2 regions of the Carnobacterium sp. FSL W8-0810 genome follow, and region 1 is predicted to be linked to the other one. Evidence: riboswitches for the same ligand, from Rfam matches in the RefSeq annotation. Region 1 holds a riboswitch; the other holds the start of a gene.
The links. A riboswitch is a leader RNA that binds a small molecule or an ion and turns the genes downstream of it on or off. The one in region 1 is predicted to bind FMN.

Region 1 (16,843 bases):
TACGTGCAGCACGATCGCGAACTTCAAAGTTACCAAAACCAATAATTTGAACTTTTTCACCTTCACTTAATGAAGTTTGAATTGATTCAAAAACAGCATCTACTGCTGAAGTTGCATCTTTTTTAGTAAGACCTGTTGAAGTAGCAACGTTTTCGATTAATTCTGCTTTGTTAGCCATGTGTATTTCACCTCCCTCGGAAAGAAGAATTGATGCATTATTTTTTAGCAAATAAACATCATTTAGACATTTTTGAGTGGCCCAAAAATGACTTATTGCGAAATGTAAAATTAGTAACTCTAAATGACATTTCATTTAAAAAGATATCATACAAATACTGATACTGCAATGATTTTTACTGTTTCAGCAGATATTCTTATCCTTTTTTCAAATATTTAATAAATTATTTGAAACCCCATAAGAGTTATGTTAAAATGCTTGGATTTACTTATTTTTATTTCCTTCTTCTCGTAATAAGATGGATCGGTGTTCCTTCAAAAGTGAAAGCATCACGAATTCGATTTTCCAAGAAACGTGAATAAGAAAAATGCATCATTTCCGGTTCATTAACAAACACTACAAAAGTTGGAGGTTTAACAGCCACTTGAGTAGCATAGTAAATACGCAATCTTTTCCCTTTATCTGTTGGAGTAGGATTCATAGCAACTGAATCTAAAATCACTTCGTTTAGAACAGATGATTGAATACGTAAGTTTTGATTCATACTTACTCGTTCAATAATTTCAGGCAATTTATTCAAGCGTTGTTTTGTTAAAGCAGACACGAAAATGATAGGTGCATAACTTAGATACAAAAATTCGCTTCTAATTTGTTCTTCAAATTTTTTCATTGTGTGATTGTCTTTGTCAAGAGTATCCCATTTGTTAACAACAATAATGATCCCTTTTCCTGCTTCATGAGCATATCCAGCAACCTTTTTATCTTGCTCTCTAATGCCTTCTTCAGCATTCAACACAACTAAGACGACATCTGAACGTTCGATCGCTCTAAGGGCTCTTAAAACACTATATTTTTCAGTATTTTCATATACCTTACCCTTTTTACGCATTCCCGCTGTATCGATCATGACAAACTCAGATCCATCTTCGCCAACAAAAGCAGTATCGATTGCATCGCGAGTTGTTCCCGCAACACTTGAAACGATTACTCGGTCTTCTCCCAATATGGCATTTACAAGTGAAGATTTCCCAACATTTGGTCGGCCGATCAAACTGAATTTGATAACAGAATCATCGTACTCTTCTTCTGAATCATCTGGAAAATGACTAATAGCCGCATCTAGCAGATCCCCAATACCTAAACCGTGACTTCCTGAAATAGGGAAAGGTTCCCCTAATCCTAAAGCATAAAAATCAAAAATATCGTTACGCATTTCTGGATTATCTACTTTATTTATAGCTAATAAAACTGGTTTTTTTGTACGATAAAGAATCTTAGCTACATTTTCATCTGCATCTGTTATGTGTTCTTTTACACTTGTGATAAAAATAATCACGTCTGCTTCTTCCATAGCTATTTCAGCTTGGTGTTTAATTTGTTCTAAAAATGGTTCATCACCTAAATCGATCCCGCCTGTATCAATCACGTTAAATTCTTTTCCTAACCATTCTGCTGGCGCGTAGATACGATCACGAGTTACCCCTGATACGTCTTCTACGATTGAGATACGTTCTCCAACGATACGATTAAAAATAGTTGATTTTCCTACGTTAGGGCGACCAACGATGGCTACAACTGGTTTTGCCATTGTTTTTGCCTCCTTTTTTATATTCTCTTGTAAGTTTATAGAAATACCTTAAAACATGCAAGCTTTTGCTTAACGAATAAGGTAAACTCTCATAAATGCCTTATTGATTCGTCATATTTTCATTCATTTACGCAAAAAAAAAGAACATGGGAACAGAAGTGACTCACATGTCCTTTTTAAACAATAAATTAGTTGTCTTCATTTGTAGTAATATCAGATAATTGATCTCCAAGAATATCTCCTAAAGTAAATCCTGTATCTTCTTCAGGCAGATCATAGTTCGTTTCTTCTTGTTTTTCTTTTGGCTGATTAGGCTTTTCTTCTAAAGCTTTAATACTTAGAGAAAGGCGTTGATCAGTTGGGTTTACTTCTAACACTTTCACTTTGATCTCATCACCTTCGCTTAGAACTTCATGCGGTGTAGCGATATGATTGTGTGATATTTGAGAAATATGAACCAACCCTTCAACTCCTGGGAAGACTTCAACAAATGCCCCGAAACTTGTCAGGCGTTTAACTAGACCATCTAAAACTGATCCTGCTGCTGCACGTTCTTCAATATTATCCCAAGGTCCTGGTAATGTTTCTTTAATAGAAAGTGAAATACGTCCTTCTTCTTCATTAACAGAAAGAACTTTCACATTTACTTCTTCTCCTACTGTCAATACATCAGCTGGATCTTTTACATGTTCATAAGCTAGTTGAGAGATATGAACTAACCCATCTACACCACCAAGGTCGATGAAAGCACCAAAGTTAGTTAAACGAGCAACTTTTCCTTTTACAGTATCGCCTTCAACTAAATGACTTAGTAAATCTTTTTTCTTATCTTCATTTTCAGCTTCCACCACTGCTTTATGAGAAAGAATCAATCGATTTTCACTCGGTTCGATTTCAACGATTTTAAATTTCAATGTTTGTCCTTTATAGCTAGAGAAATCTTCTACAAAATGAACATCTACCATAGAAGCAGGTACGAATCCTCTGACCCCAACATCTACAACCAAACCACCTTTTACAACTTCTTTAACTGGTGCTTCAATGATGGTTCCTTCATCGTATTCTTTTTGAATTTTTTCCCAAACTTTTTTAGCATCGATACGACGCTTAGATAGCAGGTAGCTGCCGTTTTCTTTTTCTTTAATTTCTTTTATCACCACTAAATCAACAATATCTCCCACGTTTACAATATCTGTAACGTTCTCAAATGGTGCAGCTGATAACTCATTGTTAGGAATGACCCCTTCAACTCCTCCACCGATAATGCCGACTATAGCTTGTTTGTTATCTTGAATAGTTAATATTTCACCTTTAACAGTATCACCAATATTAATTTCTTGAACACTATTCATTGCGTCCATCATTGATTCTTGTTCTTCAACTTCATGGTTTTTTTCATTTTCCGTCATATGTTTGCCCTCCTATAACTAGCCAATAAAATTCTTTCTCCTTATATTTTAACCAATATTTCAAAATATTGCCACCAAAACGTTTGAAAAATAAGAAGTACTCTATTTAGTCAGCTTAGTTTGGATGATTTCTCTAATTTTTTCTACAACTTGCTCAATAGATAAACTAGTTGTATCTAAGCGAACAGCATCCTCAGCTTGAATTAATGGTGAAACTTCACGATGCGAATCTTTGTAATCACGCTCAGCTATTTCTTGCTTTAAAACTTCTAATGAAGTAGGTATACCTTTGCTCAAGTTTTCTTTGTATCGTCTTTCAGCACGTTCCTCGACACTAGCAACAAGAAATATCTTTACTTCCGCAGTTGGCAAGACCGCTGTTCCGATGTCACGGCCATCCATAACTACACCACCACGATCAGCTATTTCTTGTTGCCTTTTCACTAATTCTTTTCTAACTTCTCCATGGGCTGAAACTGCGGAAACTGCATTTGTTACATCAGATAAACGAATAGCATCCGTAACTTCCTCACCATTAACAAATACTTTTTGATCGCCTTTGTTTGGTTCAAAAGAAATGACCATTTCTTTTAGCAATTGGACTAATTGTTTTTCATCCGTTACTGCTGTCTTATTTTGGATAGCTTGATAGGTTAGTGCACGATACATTGCACCAGTATCGCAATAAATATAGCCCAGCTCTTTTGCTACTATTTTAGCAACTGTACTTTTTCCGGCAGATGCTGGGCCATCAATAGCGATTTTTATTGTTTTTTCCAATGTGTCATCCTACTTTCTTTTCATATTAAAAAGGCTAGGTTACCCTAGCCTTCCTGCTTGCCGCTAATCAGTATGCGGCTTTATAGACTATTATTTCACTTTTAAAACTGTCCCAACACTCACAGAATCTCCTGATATACCATTCAATGTTTTTAATTCATCAGTTGTCATATTGTGATTTAATGCAATTCGGTATAGGTTATCTCCAGCTTTAACAGTATAAGTATTTGTTACTTCTTCTGGTTCAGGTTCAGGCTCTGGTTCTGGCTCTACAACACTTTCAGGTTCTTCAATAACAGGTACTTCTGCAGGTTGTGACTCAGGTTCTTCTACTTCTGCAACTTGACTTTCAGACTCAGAGGACTCCTCTTCGCTGCTTACGCTTTCTGAAGAAACTTCTGATTCAGGCTCTTCTGAACTAGTTAATTCACTGCTGCTGTTTTGTGTAATGATCATTCTTTCTTCAGAAGATTTTTGTTCTTTACTGCTGTCATTGCCTTCATTTGACCACCAAACATATGCTAGACTTGGCAAAATAAAAATAAGTGCTAAGAAAATAACCAATGATGTTATAACAGGATGGACACTTTTTTTTGCCTTTTTTCTTGCAGTTCTTGAATATTTATCATCCACTAAACTATCATCATCATCAAATTTTCGATCCCATGCTTTTTCTTTTTTTGGATTGTTTTTAGAATTTTTCTTACTCATATTTTAGTACTCCTCCTAAACAAAACTCAGTTTTATTGTATCATTTTTGGATAGAATTGTCTTATTAATTTCCAATTAAAAACAATTCCTTTAAGATTTCTTCCCAATTTTTTTCTGGTTCTGATTCTTTTTTTTGTTTCAAGTCATTTTTTTCATAAAAATCAGCTAATTCTAGATGACAACTAGAACAGCATTGAGACGGTTTATGTTCTAAACGTTCATTAAAGTAATGCAAAAGAAAAGCTCTCTTGCAACTTGCTGTCTCAGCATAATCAATCATGTAATACAGTTGTTGCTGTTTAGATACTTCTCTACTTTTCACTTGGCTTTTTGCTGCTTCAATGGGAATATTGGCATTTAAATAATTTTCTATCAGCACCTTTTGAACAGGACTGCAACTTCCCTCTAATACTTTCCCTTTTCTATAACTATATTCCAGCATATCAATCGTAGGCAAACTCGATTCCTGTAATCGAAATTGAATGATACTATCTCCTTTTTCATATAGCAAAAGAGCTAAACTCGGTTTTCCGTCTCTTCCGCAACGCCCAACTTCTTGTAAGTAGGCTTCTGGACTGCCCGGCAAATGATAGTGAATAACAAAACGTATATTGCTTTTATTGATACCCATCCCAAATGCGCTTGTAGCACAGATAATATCAATTTCATCATAGATAAACTGTTGCTGGATCTTAATTTTATCTTCTGCTTCTATATCGGAATGATAACTCTCTGCAGTGATCGTCGTTTCTTGACGAATCAATTCAGCAGTTTCGTCTGCTGTTTTTTTACTAGAAAAATAAATAATACCTGGTTTCTTTAATCTCTGGACTTGTTTTAATAATTCTTCATTTTTATTATGATCACAAATTTGAGCATAAAAAGCGATATTAGAACGATCCACAGAATAAATAATCTGCTTTGTTTTTTCATTATTAATCTGCAACGATGTCAAAATCTCTTCTCGAACGCGTTGAGTAGCAGTGGCTGTCAATGCCATTGTTAAAGGAAAATTTAATTGTTGGCGAATAAGACCTAAATCGAGATAATCAGGTCTAAAATCTAATCCCCATTGAGAAATACAATGAGCTTCATCAGTTGCAAAAAGACAGATAGGCACTTTTTTCAAACTCGTTATAACGTATTCTTGTCGCAGCATTTCTGGTGAAAGAAAAATAAATTTATAGTCAGATAAATGCTTTAATACCCAATCTTTTTCGCGTACATTCATTAAACTGTTAATAGCAGCTACTCTTTTTTCACCATTTAATTTTAATTGTTCCACTTGGTCTTGCATCAAAGATAATAAAGGCGAAACAATGATTACTAACCCATCTAAACAATACCCAGTTAATTGGTAGCAAATCGATTTCCCTGTCCCTGTGGGCAGCATAATCAACGTATCTTTACCTTCTAAAGCTGCTAATACAGCTTCTTCTTGCCCTTCTCTAAAAGAAGTGTATCCAAAATAATTCTCTAAGTTTTGTTTTATAAGGTCTTTATTGGTCACACAATCCGACTCCTTTCGATTTGAATCAATCTGTACCATGAAAAAGGAATCTGCGGCATTTCTTTTTTCAAATCCTCATATGTTATTTCTTCATTCTCACTAAATAACGCACATAATCGTTGGTAGTCTTCTTTTGGTATAAAGTTAGAAACATCAAAATTCGGAAAAATAATAGCTAATTCAATAATGTGTTCTGAAATTGTATTTACCTTTAATCTTCTCTCTAAAGCTATTTTTTCTATAGAGTAACCTTTTTCTAAATAATATGCCGTTGACCTAGCACTTAGACTAAGACTGCTGTAACGGTCTCCTTTACATTCTTGATAAATTAAATAAAATAAAGGGAATGTTTCTTTTTCACTGACCACTTTATTTAGTAGTTGACTAATTGTATTTTGTACTAAAAAAGTTAATTCCATTTGATCTAATCCATATTTAACAGCTAATTGTGTACTGGTTTTCCCATTCTTTTTATGTCCCGTTAACTGTGCTACTAAAATTTCTGCATCAAATGAACGGAACTCCTTTAATAATTGAATCCATTCTTTTCCAAATGAGCTACCCAATTCTTGTCTTTCTAATGAACTATTTTTCAACCAATTTTTTAACCATAATTGTGTCTTCCATTCCTTTTCTATTGGTAGATAATGATTATTTTGGTAGCGTAATTCCGAAAGAACTTGGGTGGAAAATAAAATTTTTTTCCAAAATTCTTTAGTCACTTGTCCGTTTAACAGTTGATTAATATTTTTAGGATAAAAATGTTTTGAAAAATAAAGGTCTAATTCTTCTTTAGCTTTTTTACAAAGGTAGTACTCTTCGTTATTTTCACTGGCTGTAATCCAATCTTTTTCAATAAACTCTCGAACCATATTGTCATACTGACTACGGTTTAAATTAGGAAATACCGAAAAAAAAGGAATCGCGTGATAAATATGCGCCTTAAACAAAATGGAAGCAGTTCGTTTACCAACCAAGATGTGATACAACGTGGCCGGTTTTACTGGATAGTCTATAGAATACAATGAAAGGCAAAAATACTGATAATACAACGATTGTTCCACGACATTCACCCTCATTCTGATTACATAAAAAAAGCAGCTACTGAAAGCTATTTATTGTTAAATCTAATATACCAAAAATAACCATTTTTAGGGTATAGTTTTCAAAATTTTAAAAATTATTAATAAGAAAACAAAAAAGAAATCGCAAAATAAATTGCGATTTCTTTTTTTATTTAGCACTGATTTTAGTTAATTGATTGCGTTGCAACCAAGTTTTTAATTTGGCGTATAACATAATAAAGACTGTACTTACTATTGCGCCTTTTATGATATTAAATGGTATAACACCCATTAAAATGTAATCTCTGATAGGCCCTACACTAAAGTTTAATACTTTTAAATACAATGGAAGCAAGAAAAAGTAATTTACAAGTGACAAAATGACAGCTAATGACAGTGACCCAACGATATTTGCAAAAATAATCGTTTTAGTATTGTTAACCTTTGATTTCATAATCAAATAAATTGGCAACGTATATGCGACTGAAGCTATAAAACTCGCAGTATCCCCAATTGGATATCCTGCATCACCGCCAGTTTGAATATAATGGAGCAATGAGCGAATAAACGCCACCATAGTTCCACCAACTGGACCGTATAAAAACATGCCAATCAAAACAGGAATATCACTAAAATCAACTTTTAGAAATGAAACTCCTGGAATTATTGGAAAACCAAATGAAATCAAAATGGTTGCTAGAGCAGCCAACATGGCGATTCCTACCATTTTCTTTGTGTTACTTGTTTGCATAAAAATCCTCCTAAAAGGATTCATCAGCCTAGGCATTACATGAGTCTATTCAAATAAAAACAATATAAAAATGCCCGTCTAAATTATCTTCAGATAATTAAACAGAGCATTTGAACAATTACAACTATTCAAATAAACCCCATCTTCTTTATCCAGACTTTACTGTCGGTACTGGAATTTAACCAGTTCAACCAAATAATGCTATTTAGCTCGTGGACTATACCACCGGTCGGGAATTTCACCCTGCCCCTGAAGACGAATCTTTATATTTTTTTAACAAGTTCATTGTATAACATGAGAAGAAAAAAAGCAACACTTTCTCTTACTTTTTATTAGCATATTAATCTAAATAGGGCAAATGAACGATAAATTTCGTTTGTTCATTGACAATACTCTGTACTTCGACAAATCCACCATGAGCTTCTATTATATTTTTTACAATAGATAAGCCAATACCTGTACCTGTTTTATCGCCTTTCATTACAGTTCTAGATTTATCTGCTTTATAGAATCGATCAAAAATATAAGGTATATCTTCTTCTGGAATCCCTGTTCCATTATCAATGACCTCAATTAAGACTTCATCCATAATCTTGTCTAAATGCACAAAGATTTTCACTTTTTTATGTTCTCTATTGACCATACTAGTATGCCTAATAGCATTATTGATTAAATTTACAAAAACTTGACTCATTTTATCTTCATCCATGTAGTAAGAATCTAAATTAGGATCAATTTCTAATTCTAAGCGAATATTATTTTTTTCTGACATTGTGGCAAATCGAGTAAACAGTTTATTAAAAAAGTCTTCCAAATGGACATCCAATTTTATTAAGTTAATAAAACCCGCTTCCATTCTAGAACTATCGAGCATTTCATTTACCATTCGATTCATTCTCACGGATTCTTCACCGATTATTTTTGCCATTTCTTTTTTCTCATCTTGAGTTTCAGCTATATCATCTAAAATTGCCTCACTGTACCCTTGGATCATCACCAAAGGTGTTCTTAACTCATGAGAAATATTATTAATAAAGTCATTTCGCATAATATCAAGACGTTTTTCTTTTGTAATATCTTGAATAGAAACTAATACACCACGAACACTGTCTAAATTTTCATCAAAAAGTGGAATCAACGTTATATTATAATAATAGTCATCAATATTATTATCATAACTTATTTTCTCAGGAAATCGTATAATAGAATCAATTCGATATTCCAACACATCAGGTATAACCGTTTTCATTACTTGATCTGTTTGGTATAAATGCTGTAAGAATTCATCTCCTAGAGGGTTTGACATTAACAATGTTTTATCTTGATTATAATACAATACCCCTGTAGAAATGGATGTCACGATATTTTCTAAAAGTTCTTTTTCTTGTCTAGTTGCTGCTCCAGTTACTTCTAATGATTTGCCCATTTTATTCATAGCTAAGGCTAACTGAGCTAACTCATCTTTGTAAGTTGACTGTGCTTGTTGAGTAAAATCATTTTTAGCATAATCATATGCAATATCTCTTAATTGAGTTAATGGTCTGCCAAATCTACGTTGGAAATAATAAAACAATAAAATTCCTATGACAATATAAAAAATAACATTAATAGCTGACCACACCCGCATCTTATTATGCGTGCTGCTTAAAAACGACAAATCACCATAAATGTAAAGTTTGCTTTCTTGGCCATTAAAAGTAAAGTTTTGGATTTTAAAAATATACGGTGTGCTTGGTTTATCATCTAATTTTATCTCGTCTTTAACAAGCGTATTTTTCCCGTTTTCCAGCTCATTTTTGACTTCACCATTTGCCTTAATTTTTGCAAAGTCATTGGATTGATCATCTATTTTTACATTTGAAGAATAACTAATAGGCTCATCATTTTGTGTGATCACTAAAGAAAGATGGTCCTCATAAGATCGTATTTTATCGATATTTTCAACCAAAAAATTTGGATCCTCTTCTAAAAGATTGGTTATAGAATTAATCGAATGTTCAAAATCATTGATGTAACTTTCTTCTATATTGTTTGTGTATAACTTTTCGTATACTTGGTTCGTAGTAAAAAAACAAATGCCGATAGCCAACATCGTTACCACCCAAGTACGAGTAACTAAACTATTTAATTTAAACATATTTCAACCTACTTTTCAGATTCTTCAGGAAAAGAATTAAATTTATAACCAAGTCCCCAAACAGTAACAATCATTTTTGCAGCTGCCTCTGAATGTTTAGTTAATTTTTCTCTGAGACGTTTGATATGAGTATCTACTGTTCTCAAGTCTCCAAAAAATTCGTATTTCCATACTTCTCTTAATAATTGTTCTCTTCCAAAAATTTGATCAGGAGATTGCGCTAAATATAATAACAAATCATATTCTTTTGGTGTTAAATTAACAACATTTCCGTCAGCCAACACACGATGTGATTGGTCATCGATTTCAAAATGCGGCATTTCAATTAAATCAGGATTGGCTTTTTCTTTCGGTTTGCTGCTTTGGGTTCTTTTTAAAATAGCTGAGACTCTTAAAACTACTTCTCTTGGACTAAAGGGTTTCACGATATAATCATCTGCTCCAACCTCAAATCCTTCAATGCGGCTTATTTCTTCGCCTTTAGCTGTTAACATCATAATTGGAGTAGTCTTACTCTCTCTTATTTTTTCAGCAACTTCAATACCATCCATTTTTGGCAGCATTAAGTCTAATAAAACTAAATCATAATCATTTTCTAGAACCATTTTCAATGCATCTTCCCCATTGTCAGCCTCAGAAATAACATAGTTTTCTCTTTCCAAATACATTTTTAATAGTCTGCGAATTCGATCTTCGTCATCTACTACTAATAGATGCATTACATCATTTTCCATTTATTACACCCCATCATTTCCATTAGCACGTTTTGTTACTGATTTTTTCGTATAAGACCAGTATACACAACATTTGTTCAAAGTTTCAACTAATACATTTGATTCTTCTGCAAAAGCTGAAACACTTGTAAAACTAATTCTATTATATGTAAAAAACGCTTCACTCTATTTAGACCATTGGTTGAAGTTCATTTACTTCAATACTCTTAAAAAAATAGAGCTGGAGTATTTAAGTCCATGCTCTAAGAAATTGCATTTAATTAGTTGTATCATTTTGTGTTGCTGCATTACGCAATTGATAGATTTCAAATGTTTTTAATTCGCGCCATTCACCTGGTTGCAAGCCATCTAACGTTAGCGTACCATACGATTCTCTTTTAAGTTTTTCAACCGGATGTCCAATAGCTTGGAACATGTTTTTAACTTGTCTGTTACGACCTTCGTGTATAGTTAACTCTACCATAGATATGTCTCTAGAACGGTCTGCTGAAAGAATTTTTGCTTTTGCTGGTGCAGTCTTTTTACCTTCAACAACTACCCCTTTTTCTAATCTATTCAAAGATTTCCGATCAATCATACCTTTAACTTTCGCAACATAAGTTTTATCTATTTGATGTTTAGGATGCATCAGTAATTGAGAAAGTTCTCCATCATTTGTTAAGATCAAAGCGCCTGTTGTATCGTAATCTAAACGACCAACCGGATAAATACGTTGTTCTATATTTGGAAATAAGTCTGTCACTACTGGACGATCTTTGTCATCTGAAACTGCAGTAATCATATTTCTAGGTTTATTCAATAAGAAATAAACCGGTTCTTCTCTATAAATTGGAACACCATCTACTTCAATTAGATCTGAATTCCCTACTAAAACACCCATTTCCTTTACAACAGTTCCATTTACTCTAACATGACCTTTAGAAATAAGTTCTTCTGATTTACGTCTTGAAGCTACTCCGGCATGAGCCAAAACTTTCTGTAATCTTTCCATAATTTCTCCTTAGTATTCTCTATTTTTATTCATTTTCAAATTGTTGATTAAACCTTTCAAAAAATAAATCGGATTCTTTTTCAGTATTTTCCGTTTCTAATTCTGTTATTTCTGGTAAATCAGACAACTCTTTAAGACCAAAATAATCCATAAAGTAATCAGAAGTTCCATATAAAATAGCTCTTCCTGGTCCTTCTACCCGTCCTTTAGGTTCAATAAGCCCTCTAAGCGTTAATTTTTGCAATGCTCCACTTGTTTGGACTCCACGGATTTCATCGATCTCCATCCGCGTTAAAGGTTGCTTATAGGCTATTATTGCAAGTGTTTCCAACGCTGCTTGTGATAAATTAGTCGTTAATGGTGAGATCGCATATTTTTTTATCACATCTGCATACTCTTTTTTAGTAGCCAATTGATATTGGTTCCCAACCTCAAGAAGCATTAACCCTCTTGAAGTCGCTTCTTCATAATTTTTTTGAAGGCGCATCAGGAACTGATAAGCTTGCTGAGTTGAACAGTCTAAGATAGTAGAAATTTCTTCTAAAGACATCCCTTCATCCCCAGCTACAAAAAGAAGTGCTTCAATTGCTGCTAATTCATCCATACTACTCATCACCTGTTTCTTTTGATTCTGATGGATAGACAATAATATCTCCATACGTGACTTCTTGCTGAATAAAAACATTTTTTTCTTTTATTAATTCAAGCAAAGCCATAAACGTTGTTACCATCTCATTTTTTGTAGGAATATCAAATAGCCCAGTAAACAAAACACCTTGGTTTGCAATGGTACTTCTTAATTTCCCCATAATAAAATCCATTTTTTCATTAATCGTTGTTTCTTCTGCTCTAATCGTTGTTTGCAGTGGTATTTTCTTCATTTTTTTATTAAACATATCTTGAAAAGCTGCAACTAAATCAAACGTACTGATTTGAAGAGGCTCCAATGGAACTTTTTCTTGTAATGATTCTAGGTTAGTAGGTTCCTTTGAAAAATATTGGCTACGTTCTTCTTCTTTTACTTTTAACAAAGCTGCTGCCGACTTGTATTTACGGTATTCCAATAATTGCTCTACTAACGCATCTCTAGGATCTTCACCGGATTCAAAAAAAACTTCATCTTCTGGATCAGCATTCATTTCTTGTTTAGGTAAAAGCAATTTACTTTTTATTGCCATTAAAGTTGCTGCCATAACTAAATAATCTCCGGCAATATCTAATTGTAATACTTTCATTGCTCGGATGTAATTTAAGTATTGTGCTGTAACTTCAGCAATTGGGATATCATAAATATCAATCTCTAAGTGTTTGATCAATTGCAATAATAGATCTAATGGTCCTTCAAATGCATCAATTTTTATATTTATATCGGATGACATTTAATCCTCGCCTTTTTCATCAGTCAATAAAATAGACTGTTGGTCCTTTTTACTTTTCTCTTGCTCCCATTTTGCAATTAAAGAGGCGGTTTCTAACGTTCCCATTACTTTTTTCTGAGGGAGTCGTTTTTCTAATGCTTCTAAAATTTTGTAACTGATTCCTTCATTTCTGAATGAAGGGTTAATAGAGATATGTCTTACTAATGTCATATCGTTTCCAATCTCAACACCTATTACAGCTATGATATCTTGAGTTTCTTCACTTTTCCATAAATAAAGTTTGTAGTTTTCTTTACTTTGGTACCAATCCATTTCATTCTGCAAACGCGAAACGTCTTTTAAGTCCGGAACAAATGAGAGCAATCCCATTGAAATTTTTTCATAATCATTTTTGTAATCGAGTAACATAGTATCCTCCTAGCGCTCTAAGCTTGCAACATCAGAGTATTAGTGTTTTTTATCTCTTTAAATTAATATAGAGAGCGTTCTAATCTCATTAAGTCTGCATAACTTTCTCGCTTAATAGCTAAAAAATCTTTTCCATTTTCAACAAAGATGACTGGCGGTCTTGGAATACGATTGTAATTACTAGCCATCGCATATCCATAAGCTCCAGTACTAAAGACTGCTAAAACATCTTTGTCATCTGCTTTTGGCAGCGGCAGATCCCATATCAACATATCACCAGATTCGCAGCATTTTCCTGCTATAGAATAGGTTTCTTCTACTGCATCCTCTACACGATTGGCTAAAACGCCCGTATATTTTGCATCATAAAGCGCGGGTCTAATGTTATCCGTCATTCCTCCGTCGATAGCTAAATAATTACGAACATCTGGTATGATTTTTTGTGAGCCAACTTGATATAATGTGATCCCCGCATCTCCAACTAAACTGCGTCCTGGTTCGATCCAAATCTCAGGCATCGGTAATTGAACTTTGGTTGTGACAGATTGTACTTCATCAATTAAATTATTGATATAATCTTCTATGGGTAATGGCTCATCTTCAGATGTATACCTAATCCCAAAGCCTCCGCCAACATTTAATACCCGCAAATCGAATCCCATAGCCTCATGCCATTCTTTTGATTGCATGACTAATTTGTCAATGGCCAGACTAAATCCTTCTGTTTCAAAAATTTGTGATCCTATGTGGCAATGCAATCCCATTACATCAATATATGGCATCTGCATAGCTAATTGCAAAGCTTGTTGAGCTTGTCCATTATTAAGGTCAAATCCAAATTTAGAATCTGTTTGCCCAGTTGTAATGTACTCATGTGTATGAGCTTCAACCCCTGGAGTTACTCTCAATAAAATCGACATATTTTGCTTGCGTTGTTTTGTATACTGATTTAATTTTTCTAATTCGTAAAAATTATCTACTACAAAGCAGCCGATATTATAATCCAATGCAGCAATGATTTCAGCATCTGATTTATTATTTCCGTGAAAATGAATTTTTTTACTAGGGTAATCAGCTTGGATAGCTGTAAAAAGTTCTCCTCCAGAAACCACATCTAAAGACATTTCTTCCTTGGCCATTAATTGATAAATAGCTAAACAAGAGAAAGCTTTACTTGCATAGGCTACTTGTGCTTTGATTTTTCTATCTTGAAAGGCTTTTTTAAACATTTGTGCTTTGTGTTTAACCTGAGAAATATCATATACATAAAGAGGCGTTCCATATTTTTCAACTAATGAAATAGTGTCTATACCACCTATTTCTAAATGGTTAGCTTTATTTATTTTCATTGTTCCTGTTAGTAATCTTTCGTCCATCAACTATCCTCATCTCAGTTTTGCTTGTTTTTTGCTTTACTTACTTTAACACAAAAAAAAGCTTTTCTCAATGTGATCAATAGTGCCTAATTGCGGGTCTATAAATTTTAGTGTTGATAGATTATTCAAAATACTCACCAAACATTTCTGGAGTAATAGGGTTGCTTGTAGCCCTGTATAGGATTCAATGAGAATTATAAACCGTTAGCGCTTCAGCGATTAGGGTTTATTTGAAGCTTGAAAGCCTTTAAGACTCCAGGCTTACAGGCGGTCCCATGGCTCCACAAGCAAACCCGTCCATTCCAGAAGAAATTTTTTTGAAGCATCCACACCATTTGTCATACAACCCTATTTGCACACTCTAAAAAATCAAATCTTTCTACTATTCTTCAATTGTTTTAAATTAATGAAGAAAAGAGAAACTGCTTAAAAGTTTGGCAACTAGACCATAACTTCTTCACAGTTCCTCTTTCTATCTACTCAATGGGTTTTTTATTTCATTTCTGAAAGAATAGTTTTTACAAAAGCTTTAAATGTATGTTTAACACGCTGTGTTGTTTCTACCACTTCTTCATGATTTAATGTCGCTTGCATGCCAGCAGCCAAATTAGTGATACAAGATATACCGATGACTCTCATACCTGCATGATTTGCTACAATAACTTCTGGAACAGTAGACATCCCAACAGCATCAGCACCAAATTGACGAACCATTTTTATTTCGGCTGGAGTTTCATAAGTTGGACCAGAAAAACCAATATATACGCCTTCTTTTAAGTCTATATCCATGTTCTTAGCTACAGAACGAACGGTTTCTTGGTAAGCTGCATCATAGGCATGACTCATATCCGTGAAACGCGGTCCCATAGAAGCATCATTTGGTCCTATTAAAGGATTGGTACCAGTATAGTTAATTTGATCTGTGATCATCATTAATTCGCCTGGGGTGAAATCAGTATTGACTCCGCCAGCTGCATTTGTCACGATCAATGAATGGATACCAAGTGCTTTCATTACTCGTATCGGGAAAGTAACTTCTTCTAAAGTATACCCTTCATAAAAATGAAAACGCCCTTGCATAGCTAATACTTTTTTACCGCCCAATGTTCCATATACTAATTGTCCAGCATGTCCTTCTACAGTAGACACAGGAAAATGAGGGATCTTACTATATGAGATCGCAATTGGATTTTCAACTTCGTCCCCTAACTCCCCTAATCCAGAACCTAGAATCAATCCAACTTCTATATCTTGAACACCATTTTCTAAAATATAGCTTTTTGCTTCATTAACTTTCTTTAATAATGCTGTAGTCATAATTTCCTCCATTAATGTATTCTTTTTACTTTAATTCTTCTAAGAAGCTTTTACCAAATCCTGTATCTTGAACACCGAAATTAGCTGCAATAGTAGCACCAATATCTGCAAAATGGCCTTGAGAAATTTCGCCATGTTCTTTCATTGAAGGAGAATAAGCTAATAAAGGAACATACTCTCTAGTGTGATCCGTTCCAGGTGCAATAGGGTCATTTCCGTGATCGGCAGTGATCAATAATAAATCATCTTCTCTTAGCTTGCCAACGATTTCTTCAACACGAGCATCAAATTCATCAATTGCTTGACCGTATCCAACGACATCACGACGGTGTCCAAATTTAGCATCAAAATCAACCAAGTTTAAGAAGCTAAGACCTTCAAAATCTTTATCCATAACCGTCAAGAGTTTATCTACACCATCCATATTGTGTTCTGTGCGTACAGATTCAGTGATGCCTTCTCCATTATAAATATCATTGATCTTGCCGATTGCAATAACTTCCTTACCGC
Region 2 (16,843 bases), 1.9 Mb from region 1:
ATTAAATTAGTTCAATCAAAATTCCCAAGCAAACTTAATTATTTTCATCTATGAAGTGAAAGTAATTTTATCCGCATAATAAATACTACATTCTTATCTACTATATGAATAGAGTTTTTTAATTCTTATCGCTATCAAAAAGAGTTTGCGGACCGTATGATTAGTCTCATCATATACATAGGGACCACAAACTGTTCTTACGTACCATATAGTTAGTTTTGTCACACGGCTGTGACCTACAACCTGAGTTTATATACTATATGACGGTCATTCCATCCTTTATATGGCACTTCCTCATTCCCAAAACCGTTTGTGACTAAAGACTCTCCTATCGAGCCCCTCCGCCGCCTCCACCACCGGCACCTCCACCACCGCCAAAGGAAGTTGAGCCACCAGTACCTGATACTGATGATGAAGAACTTGAGTGGAATCCGCCACTCTCTAATCCACTGGACCAGTTGTTTCTAAACCCTGTTACACCATTCCAATACCAGTAATGATAAATGAATTGATTTTCGCCAGAAATATTATCTGGATTCGGAATCATTTCCTTAAACTCTTCTGTTATTTCTTCGCTTCTATAGTACAACGTATTCCAGAACAAAAATTCTTCAAAAGAGAATGGGTTAGTGTTATCCGCAAAACCTTCTAAATCGATTTCTTCTAAATAATTATCAAACTGAACTAGACGGTCAAATAATTCATCGCCTTCAGGACTGGCAACAGCTACCTCATGTTTGGCACCCCAAACGTCAACTTTTCCAAATGAAATCAGGCCTTCTTTTTCTAGATACTCTTTTGAGTAATCAATCAGATAATCGGCATAAGTTCCGACTTCTTTGGCATGTTTTTTAGCCCATTTCTTCATGTCATTATCTTCAATGAATCCACTGCTATTTGAAGCATCTAATAACATGATCCATAATCCCGTCTCATACTTCGCTTCAGGATTTGTTTCAATGTTATCCACAAATTCTTTGAATGATTGTGGATAACGTACACGCTCTTCTTCAAAATGAATGATTTCTATTTCTGTATCGTAATCATCACCAAACAACGACTTATCTTCAGCTGTATGAATTAGGATCCGTTCTTCTGAAGACCATTTCAGTAAATAGGCTGAGAAGTAATCTTCAAAATAGCCTTTATCGATGTCTTGCAATAAATAAGCGATACCTGCAAAATCATCTCCATGGTAAGGAATCTCTTCTAATACAGTCTCACTATTTTCTTTGATTCTTTCTTTTCCAGTACGCATTTGTCCCGCTTCTTCTCTCGCTTTTTTTAATTTTTTAGAATATTTGATAATAAAAGCTGTGATCCCTCCACCAGCAATCGCTATTAGAGAACCAATAATGATTGGAACTGTAGCAGAAGTAGCTTCATCGTTATACGCTGAACCATTCATAGCCATTTCACGTTGCTCTTCGGATGTCATCCCTACACTGGCTTGTGTAGTAAACATACCTTGCGGGAATTGTAGCAAAGCCGTTACATCTTTACTATCGTCAACTTCTTCCTCTGCTTCCCACACAATCATGTTTCCTTCTAATTGTATATCCCCTTCAAAACCAAATCCCCAGAAACGGACATTTTCTTCGGTAAAGGGTTCAAATCCAGTAATTTCAACCGTCAAATTTTCTGCTGGTATGTCAGAAAACGTATCAAAATTCCATAGCAAACCTTGTCCATCTTCCAATTCACGAACTAAATTTGATAAAGTATACGTTACTTCATAATTGTTTTCTCCATATTCGCCAATACCCCATATGAGTTCTAATCCATCATCTGTCACTACAGTACCGTATTGGCCAGCTTTTTCTTCCAATGAAGCATCTAGATTCCATGGTTCCATCACTTGATAACCAGCTACTGAAAAATCAAGTAATTGAGAATCTTGCAGATCATCCAACACGATATATAACTCAGTACCATCATCCATATTCATCGCTCTATGCTCTGTGACGATTCCAGATCCGTCTTCTTGCAGTTCAATTTCAATCTTCATATCTGATAATTCATTTTCAGCAAAAACTGTTTCACTAAAAGCGAAGCATCCTAAAAAAGCTCCTCCAATACCTAATCCCTTTTTCATTCTTTTATTCATCCCCATACCCCCTAATGTTGAACCCTCATGCATTCACTATTGATTATCTGATTTTAGTATACCAATACCGTTCCATTCTAGGAAACGATTTCCTTAACTCCTTTAAATAAGTTACTCGTAAAAACTAGTTTGTTTGTCAAATAGGTATTTCTTTCAAAAAAAAAAGAAAGCTTCTAGTCAGTTCCATAATCATTCGTATAGTCCGAATAGCTATGGAACAAAACTTAAGCTTTCATATATTCACTATTTACCTATCTTCATTAACCTTTAGTCACAAACCCATTTGCCATCAATCATATTACACGCAGCAGCATCTGTTCCCATTATGGTTAATCCTTTTAATTGGAAACCTTCTTCTTCAGCAATTTGTTCAATCGTTTGTTCAATCACTTCTTGCGGTTGTGCTCCGCTGATTAAATATTTTTGATTCACCACTATAGCAGGTGCTCCTTGAATGCCATAAGCTTCTACTCTTTGTAAATCTTCCATAACTGCTTGTTCCGTTTCTGGATTCTCGAATTGCACTTTCCAATCATCAAAATCAACTGAAGTTTTCTTTACTACCTCTTCAATCACTGTCAAATCTGAGATATCTCTATTTTCTACAAACAAAGCCTGTTGCAGGCCATCAAATACAGCCCAATACGTGTCTTGATCCGCAATCATTCCAGCAGCTTTTGCAGCTTTTAATCCATTTTTAGATGTTGGAAATAAGAAATCCTGCTCTTTCATTCCTTCTATATTAAAACGGTGTTCGTCATCATTTTGGTTGGCATTTTCCCAATGATGAATTACTTCAGGTTTTACTGCTTCATGCGAACCAAATTGCTGAATAAACTGTTCTTTCTCCCAGCCTAAAGCAAATGAACGATGGATGATTTCTAGTTTTGGATATTTTTCAGCCACTTTCCTCATGCGATAAGACATTGGAAAACAAAAACTGCAAATCACATCATGGAAAAATTCTACTTGCATGTCAACACTCCTAGTAGTTATTTTTTATTGGTTTAAAGTAATTTGACTTATTAAGTAATCCTCATTTACTTACTAATTGTAACTTAAATAAATTGCATTATCAACTTCCTATTTCATCATCAAACAGATAGGCTTATTAGCTAATAAATTAGTTGCTTTACTTTAAAAATTTGTTGGTCTAGCGGCAGTTCTCCATCAAGCAATAAATCTGCAGTTGAAGAAATAGATCGCTCATGAGCCTTAAAAATAGGTCTGGCAAAGTTTAAATAGTCCTTAGACCATTGGATAATTTCTTCAGATGTTCTCTTTTGATAGTCTCTTACTAGCTGTCTAGCAAACGTGATATCTAAAGGCGTTTTAATATAGACTACTTTATTGATGTAAGGTCTAAGCATGTCATGTTGATAGCCAAAAGGAAAGTCAATGAGTATTACTGGAACTTTATTATAAGAAGCAAAAAAATCAGCCATCAGTAGGCTAATGTCATATTGATTTACATACAATTCAGGATTATCTAAAATATCACCTAGTTGAGGTGCCGTATCTAGCTTATCTATACTATAATCATCAAATGAAATAATAGTGCTTGATGGAATTTCTTTATGTAATTCATTTATTAACGTAGTTTTTCCGCTTGCTGTTACCCCGCTTATGATTATAACTTGGCTTTTATCCATAAAAATCCTACTTTCTTTTGAAGTAATAAATTCCCCATACGATTACACAATTATTTACTACTTAAACTAATTGCTATTTTTGTTTTGTGAACTCTTTTCTTTATGTATATCATCCTAATCAGAAACTATTAGTTTATTTTTAAAATTCTATAGATAAATTTCGCCATATTTTATCCCATTCTTTGTCTTTAATGCGTTCAACATATATTGAATGAAATTCGCTATTCTTTTGATAAAAGGGTGTAGGCTTCACCTTCATTTCAAATAAATCCTCTATTCCATAGGGAGCCATAATTTCAATATCATTATTGCAAAGCCTCACAGCTATTGCAGTTGGTGTTTCTGGAAAATGGGCAACACCAGCATACGTTGAAGTAAAAGGATCAAAGCCGCTTTTCAAATGCATACGGGCTTGATTTTTTACTGACCAAGGTTGATTTGGAAACAAAGCTTTTAACTCTGCTTCCAACTGCTTTTCCATTTCCCAGGAAATATCTGCAGTATCAAAATAAATAACATCAATATCATTTATAGACGTTATTGTATTATACAAACTATCCCATACTTTATTTCGAATAAGCCCCGCACATACCCAGGCATCATTTACCTTTAATTTCTCAACTGTTTCTAGAATCGATACTATGTAAGTGTCCTGTTCAATCATTTCTATCAATTGTTTTTCGTAATTAGTCACGTTGAACACCCCTTCACTTTAAGTTAATTAATTTAGAAAAATATAGTTTTGTTAGCCTATTGTTATCTACTTCGTTTGATAAATCAATAAAGTACTCTCTTTGCCACTCTTGAGTCTTTATTGCAGATTGGTTTAGCTCATTCTCCCAAGAAGGGTAAACCCGTATTGCCATTTTCCCTTTAGAATTTCCTGTTCTCAAAACTCCTTGTTTAAGTAATATAGATTTTGGGAAAATAAATTGTCCTTGTAATTCATTATCTATAACCGAAATTATTATCTTTTCTGGGCTTTCATCGTAAGAATAGGCTTGATTTTTATTAGTATCATTTTTCTTCCAGAAAACTACAAAATACCCTTTTTTACTTGGGGTCAATTTAGCTAAGCGACTCCGATAGGTATTGTCTGCAATACTAAAGCTCGTTCCCTCATATTCATAGTTATGATTCTCCTCAGATAGAGCTGTAATATTAGGTTTTCCTAGACCAGTAAGCATATTGTTTATTAAATTTATCGACTTAAAACTCAACACTTTCCCTCCTCTTTATCTGTTAGTATAGACTATTTTAAATTTTTTTCAGAAAAGTACTTAAAGTATACCTAATTTAGATAGTGTTTAAAGTTTTTCTTACGTTTAGCAACTGGCCGTAGTTCTATTTTCTTTTATTGTATACTATTTATAGAAGGACAATAAATTGGTATGTTCATTTACCTTACTTCTGAATGTTTAGTAATAGATTGAATTGAATAATTAACAGCTAGTTTTGGTCTAATAAAAGTTGGAGGATACTATGGATGAATCTAATGAATTAAATATGGAAACTACAAGTTCTAAAACAAATAAGATGATTGAAGGGACTTTTTGGTTAACTGTCGGAAATTTTCTTTCTAGATTTCTTGGATTAATTTATATTATTCCTTGGTATTCTTGGATGGGGGAACATGCAAAAGTAGCTAATGGACTTTATGGAATGGGTTATAATATATATGCTATATTTTTATTAATCTCCACGGCTGGAATTCCTTCTGCTGTAACAAAGCAAATCGCTTATTACAATTCATTGAATGATCCCGAAATGAGCAATCAGTTCTTTTATAGCTCTCTTAAAATAGCCACCTTTATTGGAGTCATAGCTAGTTTTGGTATGTATCTTTTTTCGCCGATAATTGCAAAAAGTTCTGGTGATGATCAAGATTTGACAGCAGTCATCAGATCCTTAAGTATTATTGTTATTTTTTTCCCTAGTATGAGTGTTATAAGAGGTTATTTTCAAGGAAACCAACAAATGAAACCTTACGCTGTTTCGCAAATTTTGGAACAAATAGGAAGAGTCATTTATATGCTGCTTTCAACTTTTATTATTATGAAGGTATTAAACGGAAATTATGTTACAGCAGTGGTTCATTCAACGTTTGCAGCTTTTATTGGTCTAATAGTAAGTTACGTCTATTTATTGTTTAAACTACATAAAGAGGCACCACTTAATAGCATATTTCTGCAAAATAAAAAGTCGGAAATTAACTCTAAAGGTTTATTGAAAGAACTGCTACAAGTATCGATACCTTTTATCATTGTGGCCTCAGGTATTTCGCTTTTTAAATTAATTGATCAATTTACATTTTCTAGAATCATGAGTCAAATTTCTACTTATTCTGATATGCGCTTAACTGAATTATTTGCGATTTTCAGCACAAATCCTGATAAATTAACGATGATTGTAATTGCCTTAGCTACATCTCTATCAAGTGCTGGTCTTCCTCTATTAACAGAATTTTTTACAAAAAAAGACAAACTTTCATTATCAAAGATGGTGACAAACAATATTCAACTTTTCCTTTTTATCACCCTTCCATCTATATTAGGAATGATTTTATTAGCAAAACCTCTTTACACGCTATTTTATGAACCAAGCAACTTAGGGACAAAAGTTCTTATACAAGCTTGTTTAACTGGTTTTATCCTCGGTTTTTATATGCTAAGTTCAAGTATTCTCCAAAGTATTAATCAAAATAGATATGCCATCTTTACCTTACTTATAGGAGCTATAGTAAAACTGATTTTACAATACCCATTAATTTCAATTTTTGAAGTTTATGGTCCATTACTAGCTACTGCTATTTCATTTGGAATAATTTGCATCTTAAATCTAAAAAAAATAATCAACATTACTCATCCAGATATTAAGCTGCTGCTCAAAAGAACTGTTTTAATTTCTTTTTCATGTATTCTAATGCTTCTTGTTGTATTGCTGGTAAGAAACTTTCTTTATCTATTTTTAGATCCTGAACGTAAAATGCATAGTTTTCTTATCGTCATCTTTGCTGCCGTTATCGGAATAATGACTTACCTATTTTTATCCTTTAATACTGGGTTGTCTGATGCACTTCTTGGCTTCAATGCAAAAAAATTAAAAAATAAGTTAAAACTATTTTCAAAATAATATTGAAAATTAATGTTGCTGATAATACCAAAGTTATAGTCATTTCTTCATTGAATAAGACACTGAAAAAGTGCTAAACTATGCCTATAACTTTCCGAAAATTTTATACTAATGAGGATGAGATTTACTTGAAGAACAAAAATTATAAATTGAGAGCTTTTATTTTTAATCCGATTACCGTAGCTATCTACGCTATAGGGTGTTATTACTTATGTTCACTTGCTCAAGACGGCGGGATTGCTCAGAAAGCTCCCATTATCCTAATCATTTTTCTTAGTCTGTTTGTTTGGGTTGGCTGGGGTTTTTATTGGTACATATGGAAAACCAATAAAAATCAATCCACTTCTCCCCGTTCTATAAGACGTAGCAAATTCCTCTTTCTGTTCAGTGTGAATTCATTCCTTTTGATCACACTTGCATCTGGTATAAGTCTTTATCAAAGTGGCACAAATTCCCAAGGAAGATTAGCTTTTGTGATTCAAGACTACTTGCAATCTAGCGATGTTCAATTTGTTCATAATAATGTCTATGAAGATGGCTTAAATGGATTACTTGAAGACCTTGAAACGAAATATGATTTGCCAGAAGAATTGTATGTCAGTAATCAAGTTGAATTGACCTTTAATAAAAAGGGTGACATTACTACTTTATACAGCTTTTTGTACGGTTTAAACGAAGATGGTGAGACGGAAAGTTTTTTGATCGATTATGATAGTTCAAAAAGTGATGAACTCAGTGTGACTTTGAACGGAAACGTCAATCCAACCTTTGAGAAAACGATGAGACTTCAACCACTGTTAGATGCAATGGAAAATCTTCCAATAAAAGAAACGGTCAAAGATTGGGATGAAGAAACCCTTGGCATCTATTATGCTGGTTCCCGCAGTTGGGGATACAATACTGAAGGGATTCTTTATTTTGATGAAAAGGGAGATACCTTTCCAATCGAAACAGCCTTCAATGAAATTATTGGCTATACGATTTCTGTTTATACCCCAAATAACAACACGATCACACCGGTACGTTTTGTTGACTATTCACCAACAGTATCTCCTGCACAAATTGGAGATGTTCCAACCGATCAAAACATGAATGACAATGAAACGTACTTTTTGACTGAAAAAACTGGTTATCAATTATTCGTAGTAGATGCTGCGTTAGGCTCACGTTTCTATACCTTGAACAAAACCACAGATGGTGGAAATACTTGGGACGTTGTTAACTCTGATCCATTTGTAGGACAACTAGGCGTTTCATCTGGGATAACGTTTATGGATGAAAACCTTGGCTTTATTGGATTGTCTCGCAGTGGTGGCAGTTATGCGGATCTTTATTTGACGACCGATGGCGGTGTCACTTTTGAACCAGTAGAATTGCCCATAATCGAAGTCCCTTTAACCGATTCTGAGAAGTACGCTCCTTTCGATTTTCCAGAAATGCCTTATAAAGAAAGCGACAGTCTGTTTATTCAGGTGAATCAAGGTCAAGATGGCGATTATAACGGCGGCTCTAAAGCCTTGTATCAATCCAAAGACAACGGAAAGACTTGGGCGTTTGTTGGAGAAGTTTAGTAAAGCTCACCTTATTAAAAAAGATAGCCTTCAGTTTGTTCTAAACAAACTGAAGGCTATCTTTTTCTCACATAAGTAAAAAAACTATCTTATTTAAAATCTGTTATCTAAAGAATGTCTTGCAATTCTTGGATAGCATTTATCCTTATATCTGATTGTTGCAATTCTTCTTCTGACCCAAATCCATAATTACATCCTATGTTAACTAGATTGTGGTAGTGACCAATTTCAAAATCCTGTATGCGATCTCCGACAATAAGAAAATTTTCTTTATACTGTTTTTCAATTAATTCAAAAATCTTGTATTTGGCACTATACTCAAATGTTTCTGTGCAATACATCTCTTCAAAATACTGATTTAACTGAAAAGCTTGCCGATGTGCATTCATATATTTTTCACTACAATTACTTAAAAAGATAAGTTGGTATCCTTTATGTCTTAAGTAACCTAATGTTTCCAAAGCTCCAGTATAAAGAGTTGCTTCTTTTGCGAGAACTTTTTTCAGCAACGTTTCTCCTATGATTTTTGAAGCAGTAGCTTGGTGTTCAGCATCTAAATTAGGCATGAAATTTTCCCACATGTCTTTACTGCTATACCCTAACCATTTAGTGATTTCTTTATCTTTCCACTCTCTTGGGTCAGCTTTTTTATTCTCGATCAAATAGTTATAAGCCATTTTGAAAGCAGCAATATAGTTTGCCGTACTGTCATGCAGTGTCCCATCGTAATCAAAAATATTGGTTTGAATGTTCTTTAGTCTTGTTTTATCCATGATCCGACCTTACATGCCTTTCAATAGATTGGCCATTTCAATCGCTGAAACTGCAGATTCATAACCTTTGTTTCCAGCTTTCGTACCGGCACGTTCAATGGCTTGTTCAATGTTATCTGTCGTTAAGACCCCAAACATTACGGGTACACCTGTATTCATTGCAGCTGCAGCTACTCCTTTTGAAACTTCAGAACAGACATAATCGTAGTGCGAGGTAGACCCTTTAATGACTGCCCCTAAAGTAATAATAGCATCATACTTTCCTGAAGCTGCCATTTTTTGTGCAACTAATGGAATTTCATAAGCTCCTGGAACCCACGCAACTGTGATTTCTTCCTCTAGCATGCCATGTCTTCTTAAACCGTCAACAGCTCCACTTAATAATTTTGATCCTATAAATTCATTAAACCGTGCAATCACGATACCCACTTTTAAGTCTTTTGCAATTAATTGTCCTTCGAATACGTTCATTTTAATTCCTCCATGTATGATATTTTTTGTAGTACGCTGTCCATTTTTAGTAGTTCAAATGATGATGCATTTTTTCTTGCTTGATCTTTAAATAGTCTTTATCTTCCGCAAAAGCTTCCATTTGAAGTGAAATTCTTTCTACAATATCCAAACCGTATTTATCCATACTCTCTACTTTCAGTGGATTATTAGTCATCAGGCGTAGATGAGAAACACCCAAGTCATCAAAAATTTGTTTGCATTCATAGTACTCTCGTAGATCAACTGGAAAACCAAGCAATAAGTTAGCTTCAATGGTATCGTGTCCTTGATCTTGCAACGCATAAGCTCTTATTTTATTGACTAAGCCAATTCCACGCCCCTCTTGACGCATGTAAACTAAAATCCCACGTCCTTCATCTGCAATTCGTTTCATTGCTGCATCCAATTGTTGACCACAATCACATTTTTTAGAACCAAATACATCACCTGTCAAACATTCCGAATGGATACGACAAAGTACCGGCTCTCCATCACTGACTTCACCCATAACCAAGGCGACATGGTGTTCACCAGTTACCGTATGTTCATAGGCATAGATGTCAAAATCTCCATATTTGGTAGGTAACAGTGCTTTAGATTCGCGGAAAATAACTTGTTCTTGGGTTTTTCGATACTCAATTAAATCGGCAATTGTACCGATTTTCAAATCATAATCATCAGCTAAAGCCAATAAATCGTCTCTTCTTGCCATCGATCCATCTTCATTCATGATTTCACAACACAGACCCACTGGTTGCAAACCTGCTAAACCCATCAAGTCAACCGTTGCTTCTGTATGTCCATTTCGAACCAATACACCCCCGTCAACAGCTTCTAACGGGAACATATGCCCTGGTCTTCTAAAGTCTTCCGCTTTTGCATCATCGCTCACCAATTTCATAGCGGTCAATGACCGTTCCCCAGCTGAAATACCCGTTGTCGTTTCCACATGATCCACTGAAATGGTAAAAGCTGTCCCATGATTATCTGTACTGTTTAGACTCATTTGTGGCAATGCGAACTTCTTTGTATAGCTTTTAGGCATAGGCATACAAATTAGACCTTTGGCATAACTAGCCATAAAGTTCACATTTTCTGTAGTAGCAAATTCAGCCGCACAAATAATGTCTCCTTCATTTTCTCTGTCTTCATCATCTACCAATAAAATGTTTTTCCCAGCTCTTAAATCAGCAAGTAACTCTTCAATTGTATTAAACATATGTCTCTCCATTCTGTTCTAAAAGAACCCGTTATCTTTCAAAAATTCTGTCGTTACTTGACTCTCTTGAACTGGCAATTTCGAATCCAAACCTAATAATTTTTCAACATATTTTCCGATCATATCGCATTCAAGATTTACAGCATCTCCTGGTTGCTTATGCAATAGAACGGTCTCTTCACCGGTATGAGGAATGACAGAAACCTTGAACGATTGATTATCAACCGTCACAACTGTCAAACTAACGCCATCAATCGCTATAGAACCTTTCTCAATAATGTAACGCAATAATTTAGGACTTGTTTCAACCGTGATCCAAACGGCATTATCCTCACGCTTCATTTCTCTTATCTTTCCCGTTCCATCGATATGGCCACTAACCATATGGCCACCAAGACGTGTTTCCAAACTTAGTGCTCGTTCCATATTGACATAACTTCCAGGCGTCAATTCTCCTATGTTCGTTCTTATCAAAGATTCAGACATGACGTCCGCTTCAAAAGAATCATTTTCTATTTTTGTTACTGTCAAACAGATGCCATTTGTCGAGATGCTATCCCCGATACGAGTCCCTTGCAATACTTTTTTTCCCTTTATCTTCAATATTGAAGATTTTTCACCTCGTTTGATGGATTGAATCGTTCCCATTTCCTCAATAATTCCTGTAAACATGCTTTTCCTCCAATCGATTGTTTCTCTTTATTTAACAATATAGCTTTCCACAAACAGATCTTCTCCAACCATCACAGGCGTCATTCGATCAATTTTAAACGCATTTTTTAATAATTGGATACCTGCCCCTTCTACAGCGGTTTTAGCCTCTTTTCCTCCAATTATTTTTGGCGCAATATAGGACTGTATTTTGTCCACGATCCCTTCTTCTAAAGCCGAGAAATTCAAATTTGCACCGCCTTCCAGTAAGATACTATCGATTCCTTTAGCTCCTATTACCTTCATTAATTCTCGTAAATCAACTCTTTCACATTTTACTTTAATCACAATCACTTCAATACCCATCTGCTTTAACGTATCTAATTTTTCATTATTGGCTCTTTTCGTGGTAGCCACAATTGTCTTCGCTTTATCTTGTTGGGTTAATACCTTTGAGGCGATTGGGATTCTTAGCTGACTATCGACAACAATTCTAATAGGATTACGGCTGTTTAGTGTTCTAGAAGTTAGTTGTGGGTCATCCTTGATAATCGTTTCTATACCGACCATAATTCCAGCTAATTCATGGCGCAGAGAATGGACTTGTTTTCTAGATGACTCACCAGAAATCCATTGAGATTCGCCTGTCACTGTAGCGATTTTTCCATCTAGAGACATCGCATTTTTCATAACCACAAATGGCTCTTTCGTGACAATGTATTTTATAAAGATCTCATTCAATTTTTGACTCTCTTCTTCTAGTACACCAGTCACTACTTCAATTCCATTGTTACGAAGCCTTTCGATTCCTTTTCCAGCAACTAGTGGGTTTGGATCGAGTGTTCCCACGACTACTCGTTTAATGTTCTTGTCTATCAGTAAGTCTGAACAAGGAGGTGTTTTTCCAAAATGAGAACAAGGTTCTAACGTGACATATAATGTTGCCCCAGTCACATCTTCTTTGGCTGATGCAATAGCATTTACTTCCGCATGGGGCTGTCCATATTTTTGATGATAGCCTTGCCCAATAATTCTTCCACCTTTTACAATGACCGCTCCAACTAAAGGATTAGGAGTTGTCCACCCTTTACCCTTTCTTGCCAATTCCAGTGCCATCCTCATGTATACTTCATCCAATTCTCTCACTCCATTCAAATTAAAAAAGCCCTAAGAATCTACTCTCAGGGCTTTCGTCATTTTTTTACAAGGCTCAACAAATAACTCCGAATACTCTTTACTCGGTTACTGTTGATTTTTGTAAACTTTGTCTTCGCTTTATCCAGACTATCACTGTCGGCTTCGGAATCTAACCGAATCTGCCTTACGGCTCGTGGGCTTTACCACCGGTAGGGACTTGCACCCTGCCCTGGAGACTATTCAATTTTTACTTTTCTACACAAAAAAGCCCCAGACTTTTATATCCAGGGCTTCGACTTATAGTTAAATAAGACTTTCTTATAATTGCTTCACAAATTCAAGACTGCTATCTATCCAAAAAAAGACTATAGCTACCTTAACTTCTCTGCAATTACTTTGTCTTCGCTTTATCCAGACTATACTGTCGGCTTCGGAATCTAACCGAATCTGCCTTACGGCTCGTGGGCTTTACCACCGGTAGGGACTTGCACCCTGCCCTGAAGACTATTTAATTTTTACTTTTCTACACAAAAAAGCCCTCAGATTTTTATATCCAGGGCTTCGACTTATAGCTAAATAAGACTAGTTAATAGTTGCTTCACAAATTCATGACTGCTATCTATCCAAAAAAAGACTATAGCTATCTTAATTTCTCTGCAATTACTTTGTCTTCGCTTTATCCAGACTATACTGTCGGCTTCGGAATCTAACCGAATCTGCCTTGCGGCTCGTGGGCTTTACCACCGGTAGGGACTTGCACCCTGCCCTGAAGACTAATTTACTTTTGTAATGTAAGAATATATTGAAATACAAGAGATGTCAATATTTTTTATATTAATTGTCCGATTACTCTTACTACTAAGAGTACTAAAAGTACTTTTCAAAGGATAAAAATCATTCTTACTTACTTTTTAATTTTTAATAATCTACCTTCACGATAATACAAATCTTGATAATTTAAATCAACTAAGTAGATTTCTTCGATTTCCTTTAAAGGCTCATTTTCATAACTATTTAAACTATACAAAATTATTAACTGGTTACATCCATTTTCAAATTGTTCAAGAATATAACCTTCCAATGCTTTTAATGTGTTTTTGAATTTTGGAGATAGGCTGTCACGTTTCTTAAACGAAGGAAGGTTTGAATCTATCGATGCTACTTGATATTTGGTCTTTTTAAAAAGAAAATGGGAACTAAAATTAAAATAATCGTCAGTATCTTCGCTAATGTTGTTTTCAAAATAAAAATATTCTTTGGTTTCCATTTGAAACTCATTTGGTTGTTGATCTCCTCTTCTGCCATCTATCAAACCAGATCTTAAAGGAGCATCTGCTGCAATGTATAGATATTCTGTCATGCGTTTAAATCCTTTCTGAAAGTAATAAGTAGAAATTATTTTATCTTTTTTAATAATGTTATTAACATCAATAACATTGATTTCCCTAAGAATAACACTTTAGTTTTCAATACAGCAGAAATAGGAAGTTATCGTTGAATAGATTGTGTACACAACTATCAATTGAGTACCATACAGATTACTTAGCAAGGAACTTCCAGTAGGTAAACAAATAATGAGTACCTTATAAGTTGAATAAAAAGAAACTTATGGTGTATATGTACAAACCTCTTAACCAAATTCGGTTCAAAACAGGTTCTATCTTTTGATAGATATTAGATCAGTGAACGGTTACTAATCTACCATTTCAGAATTATTCTCATTTTTATTTTTCACTTTAATCATGACCTTAACCAAATACTTTTCTGGATTTTTTTCTGCAACTTCATCAATGATGTATTCTTCATAGGCATCCCCATCAATCTCATAACCATTTTCTACTAAACCATCCAACATTTTCTGATACAGTTTTTCGGTTTTATTGTAATCACAATAATCATACATGACTGCGTAACATCCTTCAGGCTTTATACTTAACTGATTTTTATCTTCAGTCGATTTATTGATATAAAAATAACTAAAATTTGAAAATTCACCATTGGCCAATTCATTTTTTCCAATAATCGCTCCTATTGGAAAACCTTGGACAATTTGTTGTTGGTCAATAAGTGAATAGAAATCAATGAGGGCTTCATTGTTTTGTTGATTTATTTTTTTACCGATTAGTATCGGTTTCTTTTCTTGCTGGATAAAAGTAAGTTTTCCAACAGTTACTACGTCTGCCAACTTTGTTAACTCTATTCTTTTTTCCAACATATCTTTGTATTGCTGTAACGTACTAATTTTTTTATCAATCTGTTTTTGTTCTTCTAGGAACAACGACAGCATTTTTTCTGGAGTTCGTTCTTGTAAATAGATTTTTATTTCCTTAATTGATTTCCCTAATTCTCTTAAAATGTAAATCACACTAATGGTATCTAATTGTTTTTCCTCATACATTCGATACCCTTTATCTGTAAGCATTTTTGGTGAAAACAAATCGATTTTGTCATAATAAATAAGGGTTTTGCGACTGATTCCAGATAAAGTAGAAAACTGACTGATGGTTAAATATTCCTTTTCCATGTGATTCCTCTCTTTGTGTCCACAGTTTTTGAAAATAAAACTTGACTGTATAGTAGCTATACAGATTATACTGCTATTATTCGATCATTTCAAAGCATAGTTCTTGCTCCTATGCAATTTGAAGTAAGTTTATACGAATAACTAAAAGGAGACATGAACAATATGCATTTATTTTTTACATTTTTAAAGAAAAACAAACTGCTTGTTCTCGTTACAAGCAGCTTAATTTTACTTCAATCCGTAGCAACTCTATTCATTCCTTATTTAATTGCTCAACTCATTGATAAAGGCATTTTAGAAAAAAATACCCACGTCGTTTCTTCTATTGGAATCCAGATGTTGCTTACTATTCTTGTAGGAGCTGTTGTTGGGGTGCTTGGAAGTTACTACACTTCTGAAATTGCTTCACGTTTTGGAAAAGAAACCCGTAAAAAGTTATTTAGAAAAATACAAGATTTGTCACTAAATGACACTAATAAAATAGGTGTGGCCTCTTTAGTCACAAGAACGTCTAGTGATGTTGTCAATATTCAAGAGGTGACGTTATCTCTCTTTCAAATGGTTTTACCGAGTCCATTTATGGCAGTCATTTCTATTGTATTGGCTTATCGGATTTCCCCTATGATGACGGTCATTCCACTTATATCCATCCTTATTTTTATCGGTGTGATTACTGCCGTAATGTTTAAATCCACTCGCTTGATCAATAACATTCAGAAAAAGATGGATAAAATGACAATGCTTGTTAGACAATTTTTTAAAGGCGTAAAAATTATTCGTGCATTTGATAACGCTGAATATGAAAAAAATAAAGTTGATGGTAGTTTTAATGATTTTGCTGCTAACATGATTCGGATCAATAAGTACTTTGCCTTTCTAACACCTGTTGCTTTTAGCCTGAACGCCCTTACGATGATCCCTATTATTTGGGTGGGGAGTTCCTTAGTTGCAGACAACACCATTCAAGTAGGTTCCATTACTGCCGTTATCGGGTACTCAGTCATCACAATGTCTTCATTTATCATGACCGCTTTGATTATGTTTAACATACCTAGAGCAATCGCATCATTAAATAGAATTCAAGAAGTACTGACACTTCAGCCAGAAGTGGAAGATGATAGTCAGTTAAACGAAAAAGTAGATGTTACTGTGCAGCCTGCTTTGTCATTTGAAAATGTAACGTTTCAGTACCAAGGTGCTGACAAATCAGTCCTAGAAGACATGGATTTTTCAATCAACACAGGTGAAGTATTGGCTATCGTTGGTGGAACGGGATCCGGTAAAAGTACGATTGCTAAAATCCTTTTACGGTTCAATGACATTCAAAAGGGTCGCATTTTGATACACGGTACAGATATCAGCAAACTTTCTCAAAAGGACCTTCGTTCATTGATCAGCTATGTCCCACAAAGAGCATTTTTATTTAGTGGAACCATCCAGGATAATATTTTAGATGGGAATAAAGAAGCTACGGTTAATGAATTGAGACATGCAGCTCAGGTTGCTCAGGCCTTACCGTTTATAGAAGAACAGGATCAGCAATTTAATGCCTTGGTAGCTCAAGGAGGAACCAATTTTTCTGGAG

Region 2: linked by a shared signal. The riboswitch ahead of ribD (bifunctional diaminohydroxyphosphoribosylaminopyrimidine deaminase/5-amino-6-(5-phosphoribosylamino)uracil reductase RibD) and the one ahead of NST49_RS09800 (ECF transporter S component) in region 1 are both predicted to bind FMN.

The regions. Positions count from the first base shown of each region.
Region 1 covers NZ_JBBOWO010000001.1:2,023,909-2,040,751, forward strand. Annotated here, with positions in the region: gene NST49_RS09765 (HU family DNA-binding protein) at 1-178, opposite strand, end outside; gene der (ribosome biogenesis GTPase Der) at 453-1,766, opposite strand; gene rpsA (30S ribosomal protein S1) at 1,955-3,175, opposite strand; gene cmk ((d)CMP kinase) at 3,278-3,955, opposite strand; gene NST49_RS09785 (LysM peptidoglycan-binding domain-containing protein) at 4,046-4,666, opposite strand; gene NST49_RS09790 (RecQ family ATP-dependent DNA helicase) at 4,731-6,176, opposite strand; gene NST49_RS09795 (helix-turn-helix domain-containing protein) at 6,173-7,240, opposite strand; gene NST49_RS09800 (ECF transporter S component) at 7,410-7,991, opposite strand; FMN riboswitch at 8,129-8,252, opposite strand; gene NST49_RS09805 (sensor histidine kinase) at 8,332-10,128, opposite strand; gene NST49_RS09810 (response regulator transcription factor) at 10,137-10,862, opposite strand; gene NST49_RS09815 (pseudouridine synthase) at 11,119-11,853, opposite strand; gene scpB (SMC-Scp complex subunit ScpB) at 11,879-12,457, opposite strand; gene NST49_RS09825 (segregation/condensation protein A) at 12,459-13,232, opposite strand; gene NST49_RS09830 (GNAT family N-acetyltransferase) at 13,233-13,640, opposite strand; gene lysA (diaminopimelate decarboxylase) at 13,703-15,016, opposite strand; gene NST49_RS09840 (purine-nucleoside phosphorylase) at 15,509-16,333, opposite strand; gene deoB (phosphopentomutase) at 16,359-16,843, opposite strand, start outside.
Region 2 covers NZ_JBBOWO010000001.1:127,354-144,196, forward strand. Annotated here, with positions in the region: gene NST49_RS00710 (DUF2207 domain-containing protein) at 329-2,107, opposite strand; gene NST49_RS00715 (DsbA family oxidoreductase) at 2,375-3,082, opposite strand; gene NST49_RS00720 (adenylyl-sulfate kinase) at 3,223-3,759, opposite strand; gene NST49_RS00725 (nucleotidyltransferase family protein) at 3,899-4,453, opposite strand; gene NST49_RS00730 (MepB family protein) at 4,467-4,979, opposite strand; gene NST49_RS00735 (putative polysaccharide biosynthesis protein) at 5,266-6,891, shown strand; gene NST49_RS00740 (WD40/YVTN/BNR-like repeat-containing protein) at 7,020-8,462, shown strand; gene NST49_RS00745 (HAD family hydrolase) at 8,570-9,235, opposite strand; gene ribH (6,7-dimethyl-8-ribityllumazine synthase) at 9,245-9,706, opposite strand; gene NST49_RS00755 (bifunctional 3,4-dihydroxy-2-butanone-4-phosphate synthase/GTP cyclohydrolase II) at 9,753-10,946, opposite strand; gene NST49_RS00760 (riboflavin synthase) at 10,965-11,618, opposite strand; gene ribD (bifunctional diaminohydroxyphosphoribosylaminopyrimidine deaminase/5-amino-6-(5-phosphoribosylamino)uracil reductase RibD) at 11,646-12,734, opposite strand; FMN riboswitch at 12,860-12,975, opposite strand; FMN riboswitch at 13,129-13,243, opposite strand; FMN riboswitch at 13,398-13,512, opposite strand; gene NST49_RS00770 (hypothetical protein) at 13,639-14,094, opposite strand; gene NST49_RS00775 (MerR family transcriptional regulator) at 14,428-15,258, opposite strand; gene NST49_RS00780 (ABC transporter ATP-binding protein) at 15,421-16,843, shown strand, end outside.